DNA from 2 places in the Streptomyces sp. AM8-1-1 genome. Region 2 is predicted to be linked to the other one. Evidence: riboswitches for the same ligand, from Rfam matches in the RefSeq annotation. Region 2 holds a riboswitch; the other holds the start of a gene.
What was found. Region 2 has a riboswitch for cyclic di-AMP ahead of RPQ07_RS34470 (LysM peptidoglycan-binding domain-containing protein). Riboswitches for the same ligand answer to the same signal wherever they lie in the genome.
Positions count from the first base shown of each region.

Region 1 (5,178 bases), 6.5 Mb from region 2:
TCCTCGGCAAGTGCCGGGATCTCGCCGCGCGCGGGGTCCGCTTCAGCGTCGGCATCGTCGGCTTCCCCGAGCACCTGGAGCACGCCCGCCGGCTCCGCGCCGAACTGCCGGCCCATGTCTACCTCTGGGTGAACGCGGCGGAGGGCCGCACCTACACCCACGCCGAGGCCGCCGAGTGGAGCGAACTCGACCCGCTGTTCGCGTACAGCCGCCATCCGCACCGGTCGGCCGGGCTGCCCTGCCGGACGGGCGAATCGGTCGTCTCCGTGGACGGGGACGGCACGGTGCGGCGCTGTCACTTCGTCCCGGACGAGCTCGGGAACCTCTACGACGGCACCTACCGGCAGGCGCTGCGCCCCCGCGCCTGTCCGCTGGCCGTCTGCGACTGCCACATCGGCTATGTCCACCTGGAGTCGTTGCCGTTGTACGACGTGTTCGCCGGCGGGGTGCTGGAGCGGATCCCGGCCCGACCTGCCGGCCGCTAGCCGTTCCCCACCGCCCGCCTCACAGCGGCAGCAGGTCCGGCCGCTTCGCCGCGACGTGGTCGCCCGAGCTCTCGCCGCGCAGCCTGCGGCCGATCCACGGCACCAGGTGCTCGCGTGCCCACTGGACGTTGTCGCGGCGCACCTCGAAGGGAGCGCGCGGCGGCAGGACCGGCCACTCCTGGTCCGGGTCGGCGGGCACGTCGAGTCCGAGGACCTGGGCGGCGCGCAGGGCGACCCGGGTGTGCCCCTCGGGCGACAGGTGCAGCCGGTCGCCGTCCCACGCCCGCCTGTCCTGGACCGACTTGAGCGACCAGAGGTCGAGCACGGGACAGTCGTAGCGATCGGCGATGGCGCGGACATGGGCCGTGTACGTGGCGATCTTGCCGCGCAGATGGCGCAGCACCGGCACACCGCGGGTGTCGAAGCCGGTGGTGACCATCACCGTCCCGACCGCGCCGGTGAGGTCGGCGACGGCTCGCTCGAAGCGTTCGGCCACGTCGTCGGGGTCGCTGCCCGGGCGGATGATGTCGTTGCCGCCGGCGCAGAACGTCACCAGGTCCGGGGCGAGTTCCCTCGCCCGCGGCACCTGCTCCGCGACGATCTGGTCGAGCAGCCGGCCGCGCACGGCGAGGTTGGCGTAGCGAAAGGTGTGTTCGGGCATCCGGTCGTCGAGCAGGACCGCGAACCGGTCCGCCCAGCCGACGAACGCCCCGTCCGGTCCCGGGTCTCCGACGCCTTCGGTGAAGCTGTCACCGATCGCCGCGTACGACCCGATTGCGCCTGTTCCGTCTGTTCTCGAATCGTCTGCCACAAGGACTCATCCTGTCCTTACGGGTGTGACCTACGCGACCGTAAGGAGGGGTTGACGGTGCGTGATCTTTGCCACCGGTCAAGTTTCGACAAGCGCGGAATACGCCGAATCCCCCCGTGCCAAAAGGGGCGGCACGAGGGGATTCGGGCGTTTTGGGTGCGTCAGAGAGAAACGCCGTACTGGCGCAGGTACGAGACCGGGTCCATGTCCGAGCCGTAGCTCGGGCCGGTGCGGATCTCGAAGTGCAGGTGCGGGCCGCTGGAGTTGCCCGTGGAGCCGGAGAGGCCGATCTGCTGTCCACCGCTCACGTTCTGACCCGCGGAGACGGTCAGCGACGAGAGGTGGGCGTACTGGGAGTAGGTGCCGTCGGTGTGCTGGATGACGACCTCGTTGCCGTACGCACCGCTCCACCCGGCGGAGACGACGCTGCCCGGGCCCACGGACTTGACCGTGGTGCCGGTGGACGCGGCGAAGTCGATACCGGTGTGGTAGCCGCTGGACCACATGGCGCCGGAGGCGCGGTAGGGGGTCGTGACGGCGGCGGAGTCCAGCGGCGCGGAGTAGCCGGAGGCGTTCTCCTGCGGCGCGGATTCGGCCGCGTCGCTCGTCGAGGCCTTCGCGGCCGTGCCGCTCTCGCGGGACTCGCTGCGGGAGGCGCGGTCCTCGTTGTCCGAGGCCTTCGGCTTCGCGGGGGCGGCCTTCCGCGCCGGCTTCTCGGCCGGCTGCTCCTGGGCCTTGGCGCCGATGGTGAGCTTGAGGCCCGGGTGGATCAGCGCGGGGTCGTCGCCCACGGCGGCACGGTTGTCCGCGTACAGCTTCTGCCAGCCGCCACGGACGTCGTGCTCGGCGGCGATCTTGGACAGATAGTCACCGGCGACGACGCGGTACGACGTGGGGGCGGCCGGCTTCTGCGCGGTGGAAGCGGCCGGAGCGGCGGCCGCCTTCTGCGGAGCGACGGCCGGGGCCGCGGCGGGGGCCGCCTTGTCCGCGGCGTGGGCGCCTGCCGCACCCATCAGCGGGAGGGCGATGGCTGCGCCACCGGTACCCGCGGCGACGAAACCGCGGGAGAGGGAACGGGACTTGGGACGGCGGTGCTTACCCTTTCCGGGCATGGCGCATTCCTCTCCGGCGCCGGCGAGGTGAGCTGTCGGGTTCGGGCTGGAGATGCCCGGTCACGTTGCTGCGTGACTTCACCCCAAGCCGTCCGGAGCACCGGACGGCGTACTACCTGGGTCCCCCGCTCCTGCCACACGTGGGTGGGTGGGTATTCCGGTCGGCGGCAGGATTAGGCGGTCCGTCCGGATTTCCGTGACCGTAAGCGAGCATTGCGGACGGGAACAAGCCACCTCTTTTTCCGATCAGGGGCCACATGCATATCTGACGGGAAATTCCGGTCACACTCCGTGGACGAGGGAGCGTCAACTTCCTTCTGGTGTCGCAGTTCTGGCCGGTGGATCAGCCACGGTCCGTCACGAATGAGATCCTGCTCACGGGCCTTTTCCCATCTCCATTCCAGATGGGGCAGGCTATGGCGAACAGTTCAATTCGGACAGAAAGCCCAGACATAAAGAATGGTGAGCGGTATCAGCCAATTCGCCGCAACCTGATCACCATGGCGTCCATGTCACCCTTCAGCCCGGTCTGCAGCCCGTGATGGAGCAGCACCGATCCCCGGTGCACCTGCATGGTGTCCTGGCACTCGTAGGCCGCGGCCGGGTCGAGGCCGCGCAGCCTCAGCCGCGGCGGCTGCTCGCCGTAGTGCTGCGCCTGGAGCCAGGCGAGGACGACGGTCTCGTCCCCGCGCAGGTACTGCACGGCGCTGAGCCCGCCCTCCGGTGCCCGCAGCCGGTACAGGTCTCCGTGCTGCACGACCGGACGGATCCTCTTGTAGAGCTCCACCCAGTCGCGCGCCTCGGCCAGCTCCTCCTCGGTCCACTCGGTCAGGTCACCGCCCACCCCGAGCACACCCGCCATGGCGCTCACGAAGCGGAAGCGCAGGCTGCTGAATCGCCCGTTGAGCTGGACATTGGGGCTGTCGGTGACCCAGGCGGCCATCACCCGCGCGGGGTGGATCTGGGTGAAGCCGTCCTGGATCGCGAGCCGGTCCAGCGGATCGGTGTTGTCCGAGGTCCACACCTGGTCGGTGCGGGAGAGGATCCCCAGATCGATCCGGCCGCCACCGCCGGAGCAGGACTCGAACGCGACACCGGGGTGTGCGGCACGCAGCCGCTCCAGGAGCGCGTAGAGGGCGTCGACGTGTTCCACCCACAGCCGCTGCGGATAGTCCTCACCGGGCCAGCCGGCGTCCGTGAAGCAGCGGTTGAAGTCCCACTTCACATAGTCGATCGGTGCGCTGCCGAGCAGCGTGTGCAACTGCTCCCACAGGTAGTCCTGCACGTCCTTGCGGGCGAGGTTCAGGACCAGCTGATTGCGGAGCTCGGTCCTGGTCCGTCCGGGGTGGTGCTGCACCCAGTCGGGATGCGCCCGGTAGAGATCGCTGTCGGCGTTGACCATCTCCGGCTCGACCCAGATGCCGAACTGCATGCCCAGCTCGTGCACTTCGTCCGCGAGCGGCCGCAGGCCGTTCGGGAAGCGGTCCGGGTTGGGGGTCCAGTCGCCGAGGCCGGCGCGGTCGCTCGTCCGCTGCCCGAACCAGGCGTCGTCGACCACGAACAGCTCGACGCCCATGTCCGCCGCCCGCCGGGCGAGCGCGCGCTGCTGGTCCTCGGAGATGTCGAAGTTCGTCGCCTCCCAGGAGTTGTAGAGCACGGGCCGGTCGGCGGCGGCGTCCGGGATCACCCGCGCGCGCTGCCACGTGTGCCAGGCACGACTGGCGCCGCCGAACCCCTCGGCGCTCCACAGACCGGCGAATACGGGTGAGGTGTAGCTCTGCCCGGGAGCGAGCTTGAGCAGTCCGGAGTCGTCGTAACCGGCCCCGCCGGTAATCTGCACCAGGCCGTCGGGCAGCTGCTGGACGCTGATGCGCCAGGACCCGGACCAGCCGAGCGCGCAGCCGTAGACCTCGCCGTGTTCCTCGGTCGCCCCGTCCGCGTCGAGCGCGACCCAGGGAAGGTGCTGGTGGCCGGTGTGGCCGCGGCGGCTGCTGAGCACCTTTTCGCCATAGGTGAGCGGGGACCGTACGAGCAGGGACTCGGCGGCCCACCGGCCGTGCAGCTGGCTCAGCCGCCAGGCGTCGCGCTGCGGCAGCGTCCAGGCGGCAGAGTCGGCCCGCAGCAGCTCCAGATCGGGCCCCTCCCCTTCATGGGCGACCGTCACCCAGCGCTCGATCACATCGGCCTCGTCGCGCATGCGGTGGTGAAGGATGAGCCCCAGCCCGTGCACGGCGTCCGTGAAGCGCAGCCGCAGCTCGTCGCCGTCCGCGGAGGCGTCGGCGAAAGCCCACTCGGTACCGCGCACCTGGGGTGTGCGGACGGAGAGGGAGGGGCGGACGAAACGGGGGCCGCCCTCGACGGGGTACTCCTCGTGCCCGTCGAGAGGGGACTCGAACGGCCAGTAGGGCGGCAGCCCCCGGTCCGCGAGCGCCTCGGCGTCCGCACCGGATATGCGCGGCCCCCAGTGGAGATGCAACAGCTCGTCGTCGTCCGTGAGGTGCAGCGCATAGCTGCTCGTCGGTCCGGAGAGAACCCACGTACGACCCTTGCCAACGCTCTCGATCATCCCGACCCCTCAGATACTCACAGGTCCGCACAGGCCCGCACATCATCCGACGTGGACCACCGCCCGTGCAACGCCTCTGCGGGGTCGGGGCCAAGATGATTGCCCGACGAATCCATGTCGTATCGTCGAAACCGCCGTCGTCGGCGACCGGCGCCGACCGCAGTGACTTCAGGAGCTCACGTGACGCAGCAGCTGCCGCAGGTC
Region 1 covers NZ_CP135086.1:1,201,881-1,207,058, forward strand. Annotated here, with positions in the region: gene RPQ07_RS05410 (STM4011 family radical SAM protein) at 1-485, shown strand, start outside; gene RPQ07_RS05415 (SGNH/GDSL hydrolase family protein) at 505-1,296, opposite strand; gene RPQ07_RS05420 (LysM peptidoglycan-binding domain-containing M23 family metallopeptidase) at 1,458-2,408, opposite strand; cyclic di-AMP (ydaO/yuaA leader) riboswitch at 2,413-2,569, opposite strand; gene RPQ07_RS05425 (alpha-galactosidase) at 2,881-4,974, opposite strand; gene RPQ07_RS05430 (tyrosine-protein phosphatase) at 5,155-5,178, shown strand, end outside.
Region 1: it holds a riboswitch for cyclic di-AMP, as region 2 does, so the genes downstream of both, RPQ07_RS05420 (LysM peptidoglycan-binding domain-containing M23 family metallopeptidase) here and RPQ07_RS34470 (LysM peptidoglycan-binding domain-containing protein) in region 2, are expected to answer to the same signal.

Region 2 (5,178 bases):
AGCGTCAAGGTGGCGGGACCGGCGGGAGGAGACCTGGTGGACGACCGGCACACACCTGAGGACCTGCACGGCGGCGAAGCAGGGGACGGACGCGAGGACCGGCCCGGGCACGCTCCGCGCCTGGTCGACGAGCGTTCCGGCAGGACGTACGAGCTGGACGCCCGCCGCTGGCGCGGTGACGACGGCGCGCCGTTGAGCGTCTCACCGCTGCCGGGTCTCACCCCGGCCGACATCGACAGCGGCACGCGTTCCCTCTGGCGCTACCGGGCCGCGCTGCCGTCGGCCGTCGGGCGGCCGGTCACCCTGGGGGAGGGCAGCACCCCGTTGCTCGACAGGGAGTGGGACGGCGCACGCGTCGGCTTCAAACTGGAGTGGTTCAACCCCACCGGCAGTTTCAAGGACCGTGGCAGCAGCGTCATGATCTCGGCGCTGGCGGCGACCGGGGTGCGCGAGGTGATCGAGGACAGCTCGGGCAACGGCGGCTCGTCGGTCGCTGCCTACTGTGCCGCGGCCGGCGTCGGAGCCACGATCCTCGTGCCGGAGGGGACCTCACCGGCGAAGATGCTCCAGACCCGGGCGTTCGGCGCCACCATCGAGCCCGTCCCCGGTGGGCGGGACGCGACCGCCGCCGAGGCCCTGCGCCGCTCGGACCGCACGTGCTACGCCGGGCACAACTGGAACCCCTTCTTTCTCCAGGGCACCAAGACCCTTGCCTACGAGCTCTGGGAAGACCTCGGCTTCGCCGCCCCGGACGCGGTGGTCACCGTGGCAGGAGCGGGCAGCCTCGTGCTCGGTCTCGATCTCGGATTCTCCGAACTGCTGACAGCAGGTCAGATCGCCAGGCGGCCACGGCTGTTGGTGGCGCAGCCCGCCGCGTGCGCCCCCATCCATGCCGCGCTCCACGGCGCCCCGGCGCCTTCGTTCGGCCCGACGATCGCCGAGGGCACCGCCATCCGTTCGCCCGTCCGGCTGCCCGAGGTGGTGGCCGCCGTCCGCCGGTCCGGCGGAGACATGGCGGCGATTCCCGAAGCCGCCATCGCCGACGGCGTCCGCCGGCTCGCCGCCACCGGGTTGTATGCCGAGCCCACGAGTGCGACCGCCGTCGCGGCCATCGACGTCTTCCGCGAGCGGGGCGCCATCCGCGAAGGGGAGACGACGGTGGTGGTGCTGACCGGTTCCGGGCTCAAGGCGGCGACCGCGATGGGGAATCTGTTCACGGAAGGCACCGTCGCGTGAGCGCCGCGTCCGGGGACCACGAGCGCGCGGAGGACGAACTGCTCCTGCGCGAGGGGGAGAAGATTGTCGTCGCACTGGGGCGGATGTTCCCGGGGCTCTGCGAGGTCGTCCTGCACGACCTGCGCTATCCGGACCATGCCGTCCGGGCGATCGAGAACAACCTCTCCGGCCGTACCGTGGGCGACCCGGCGACCGAACTCGGCCTCGCCCGGATCGCGGATCCCGACTACCCGAGCGTCCTTCAGAATTACCCCAATCGCTTTCCCGACGGCCGTCCCGCCAAGAGCACTTCCATCGGTCTGAAGAACAGCCGGGGCCACTATGTGGCGGCCATCTGCCTCAATCTGGATGTCTCCCTCTTCGCCACGGCGGCCCGGAGTCTCGCCGGGCTCGTGCGAACCGAGGAGCCCGATGTATCACTGGAGGAAACACTCCGGGCCCGCAGCAGCGGTGAACTGCGCGCGGCTGTCGAGGAGTTCTCCGCCGCGCGGGGTCAGACCCCGCGAAGCCTCGATGGCGCATCGCGGCGTGAATTGGTGCGTTCACTCAAAGAGCGCGGCTTTCTTGAGGTGAAGCATTCGGTGCAGGCCCTCACGGACCTTCTGGGCATCTCCCGGGCGACGGTCTACAACTACCTTCGCTAAGGGCTGTCGTCGTGCGCCCGCCGGCGATGACGGGACAGCCCTCAGACCTGCCCGAGGGCCGGTGACGACGCGGGACCACCCGCAGACCGTCCAGATCATGCAGAGATACCGCCTGAGAGTGCAAACCGGTCATATCGCCATTAATCCAGGACGGAAACGGGCATCTAGGTCATGCTGCATGTCCGAAAAGTCGTCTCCTGAGTAATTGTTCACCATGTGGCGCAATGTCTGAATTAGGGGAACCAGAGGCGATTTACTTTCTTTCGTGCGCCCCCGCGGACTGCCCGGCTTCGCAATTGGTTGCAGTGAAATGGGTCACTCCGCGGGGAAATCGCGATCTATGCACGTCGGCCCAGATCCGTTCTGCGTAAAGAAAGTTGAACCTCCCGCCCGATGCGGCCCGACGGTATTTACCCCCATTGGATCATCGCAGGGGTTTACGTCGTGAATTCGGGGCTTGTTCCCTCGCGCCCGCCTCGCTTAACGTCACCGTCAATCCGGGTGGAACGCCGAATCCTGCCGCCACCCGTAAACCACGACCACTGACCCATGGCAGGAGCGGGGGAACCAGGTAAGCCGCCGATCCGCAATCCGGAACGGCTCGGGGTCAAGTCGCATTCAACCGCGGCCGGACATCTCCAGTCCGCACCCGACAGCTCACCTCGCAGGCGACGGAGAGGAATGCGTCATGCCTGCAAAGGGTAAGCACCGCCGTCCCAAGAACAGTTCACTGACCCGGGGCATTGTCGCCGCGGGTACGGGCGGGGCCGCTCTGGTCCTCCCGGTGATCGGGGCGACCACCGCCGGCGCCGCCCCGGCGACGACGCACCCGTCCCTGGGCCACAAGGCCGTGGCCCCCGCCGCGCCGGTTCCCGCGAAGAAGGCCCCCACGACCTACTCCGTCGTCGCCGGTGACTCCCTGTCCTCGATCGCGGACCAGCTCGCCGTGAGCGGCGGCTGGAAGAAGCTCTACCAGGACAACCGCAGGGCCGTCGGCGCGGACCCGGCGCTCATCCACCCCGGCCTGAAGCTCTCCGTCGGCAAGAAGGCCACGGCGGACGCCCCCGCCCCGGCCAGGACCTCCACCGAGCGGGCCGACCGCTCCGAGCGGACGTCGATGCCGGCCGTCGAGACCGTGGCGAAGGCCGCACCGGCCGAGAAGGCCGCACCGGTCAAGAGCTACACCAACGACCTGGACGGCTGGATCAAGGAGTCGCTGGACATCATGGCCCAGCACGGCATCCCCGGCTCGTACGAGGGCATCCACCGCAACATCATGCGCGAGTCCTCGGGCAACCCGCTCGCCATCAACAACTGGGACTCCAACGCCGCGGCCGGAACCCCGTCCAAGGGTCTGCTCCAGGTCATCCAGCCGACGTTCCTGGCCTACCACGTGCCCGGCACGGCGATGGACAGCTACGACCCCGTCGCCAACATCACCGCCGCGTGCAACTACGCCGCGGACCGGTACGGCTCGATCGACAACGTGAACGGTCCCTACTGAGCCGCCCGCCGAGCCAGGCCTGACACGGCACGGCCCCAGCAGCGCCGAGGCGCCGGTCCCACCTGACGGGGGACCGGCGCCTCGGCGCTCGCGGACCTCAGAGTTGCTCGAGGGGTTTCTCGAGTGACCGCCGGCGTCGGGCGGGGCCCTGCACGGGCCCCCTCGCCGCGGCCGCCGCGGAGTGCAGGGCCCGCAGCGCCAGCAGGAGTACGCCGATGTCGTCGAGATAGACCGGGTCGGGAAGCAGGTCGACCGGGCTGACGGCGTAGACGAGCGAGCCCCAGAAGAGCGCCTTGTTCTTCAGCGGCACCCCGGCCTCGCGCAGGACGGCGCGCGCCTTCCACACCCTGACCGCCAGCACCACGGTCACCACCAGCATCGCCAGAACGGCAGTCGCGGCGACGATCAGAGCGACCGTCAGTTCGGTACTCATCGTGCGGTCTCCTCGGAGTGGAGGTCGGTCCGTCTCCACCCGTGTTCCCTCCATGGAGGCGTCCAAGGGCCTACGGAGCCGGTTGTCCCTCGAACCGGTGACCCGCGGCCGCGGGGCCTCGTTCTCCTGCGCAACCTCGGTCCCATGTCTCCGCCCCCACGCCCACACCACAGCGGTTTCGCCGGCCGACGCCGGCAGTCCGTCAGAAACCGAAGGTCACCGCGACGGCAGCACATCATGGGTGCGGACGTACGGTGGGGGGATGAACGCAGACCCGCTGCCGCCGATCGTGGTGGTTCTCCCGGACGGACAGGAGGTCCGCGGTCTGGTGCACTCCCGGCTCCAGACCTCACGCGGATGGATGTACCAGGTCGGTGTGCCCATGTGGCAGACCACGGCCGAGGAGTGGGTGGAGCCGGCCGAGTTGGTGCTGTGGGTGCCCGCCGAATACGTCCGGCCGATGGAGGGCGTCCCGTACGAGGACATCCCCACGCAGCAGGTGGAACCTGTGCCCGCACCGGCAACTGCCGCTGCGGGTCCGCCCGCTGCCGCGGCACCCGCGCCCGAACCGGACGGGGTACTCGTCCCCGCGGCAACCCCCGCTGTGGAGGCGGGTGAGTCACGACGGGCCTGGCGGATCGAGCGGTTGCCGCGTGAGCGCGGCCGCCCCGGCTGGAATGTGGTGCACGTGCATGACTGCGAGGATGCCGACGACGGCGATGTACTCGACCTCGACCAGACCCTGATGGTGCTCCGGCGCCCGGGCACCAGGGCGTGCACGAAATGCGGCGCCGCCGAAACCCTGACCCCGTTGCAGTGAGAGCGACAGGGTGACCGAGACGGGTCGAAACTGCCCGAAGTCTTCGAACAGCATGTCTCGTTGTGAGTGTGAGCACCGTCGATACCTGCCCGGACGTTCAGTGGAGCGTTGTTTGTAGGTAGCATCCGGCACCACAACTGGTATGCGAGGAAAGTGAGCTGTCATGCCGGAGCACAACCCCAACCACCTCCAGTCCCACTACGCCCAGCAGGTTGCAGCCGACCTGGAGAACAACTCCTCCGAGCAGGAGCGCATCAGGTCCGAGGCGGCAGCGTTGCAGGCCCGGCTGGAGACACTGCAGAAGGACCACGAACTGCTGGTGAGCATGCAGGCCGCCCTGGGCGGCACACCGGCGAAGAGCACCAAGTCGACCAAGAACGCCAAGCCGGCGAAGACCGCCACGGCCGCCAAGGGCGCGACCGTCCCGAAGGCGCGTCGCGCGAGCGGATCCGCAACCACCGCTGCCGCAACCACCGCCAAGGGCAAGAGCAAGCCCGCCAAGAAGCCGGCGGCAACCACCACCGCGCCCAAGAGCACCACC
Region 2 covers NZ_CP135086.1:7,729,946-7,735,123, forward strand. Annotated here, with positions in the region: gene RPQ07_RS34460 (threonine synthase) at 121-1,236, shown strand; gene RPQ07_RS34465 (transcriptional regulator) at 1,233-1,880, shown strand; cyclic di-AMP (ydaO/yuaA leader) riboswitch at 2,411-2,564, shown strand; gene RPQ07_RS34470 (LysM peptidoglycan-binding domain-containing protein) at 2,569-3,384, shown strand; gene RPQ07_RS34475 (YkvA family protein) at 3,482-3,817, opposite strand; gene RPQ07_RS34480 (DUF6233 domain-containing protein) at 4,080-4,637, shown strand; gene RPQ07_RS34485 (hypothetical protein) at 4,801-5,178, shown strand, end outside.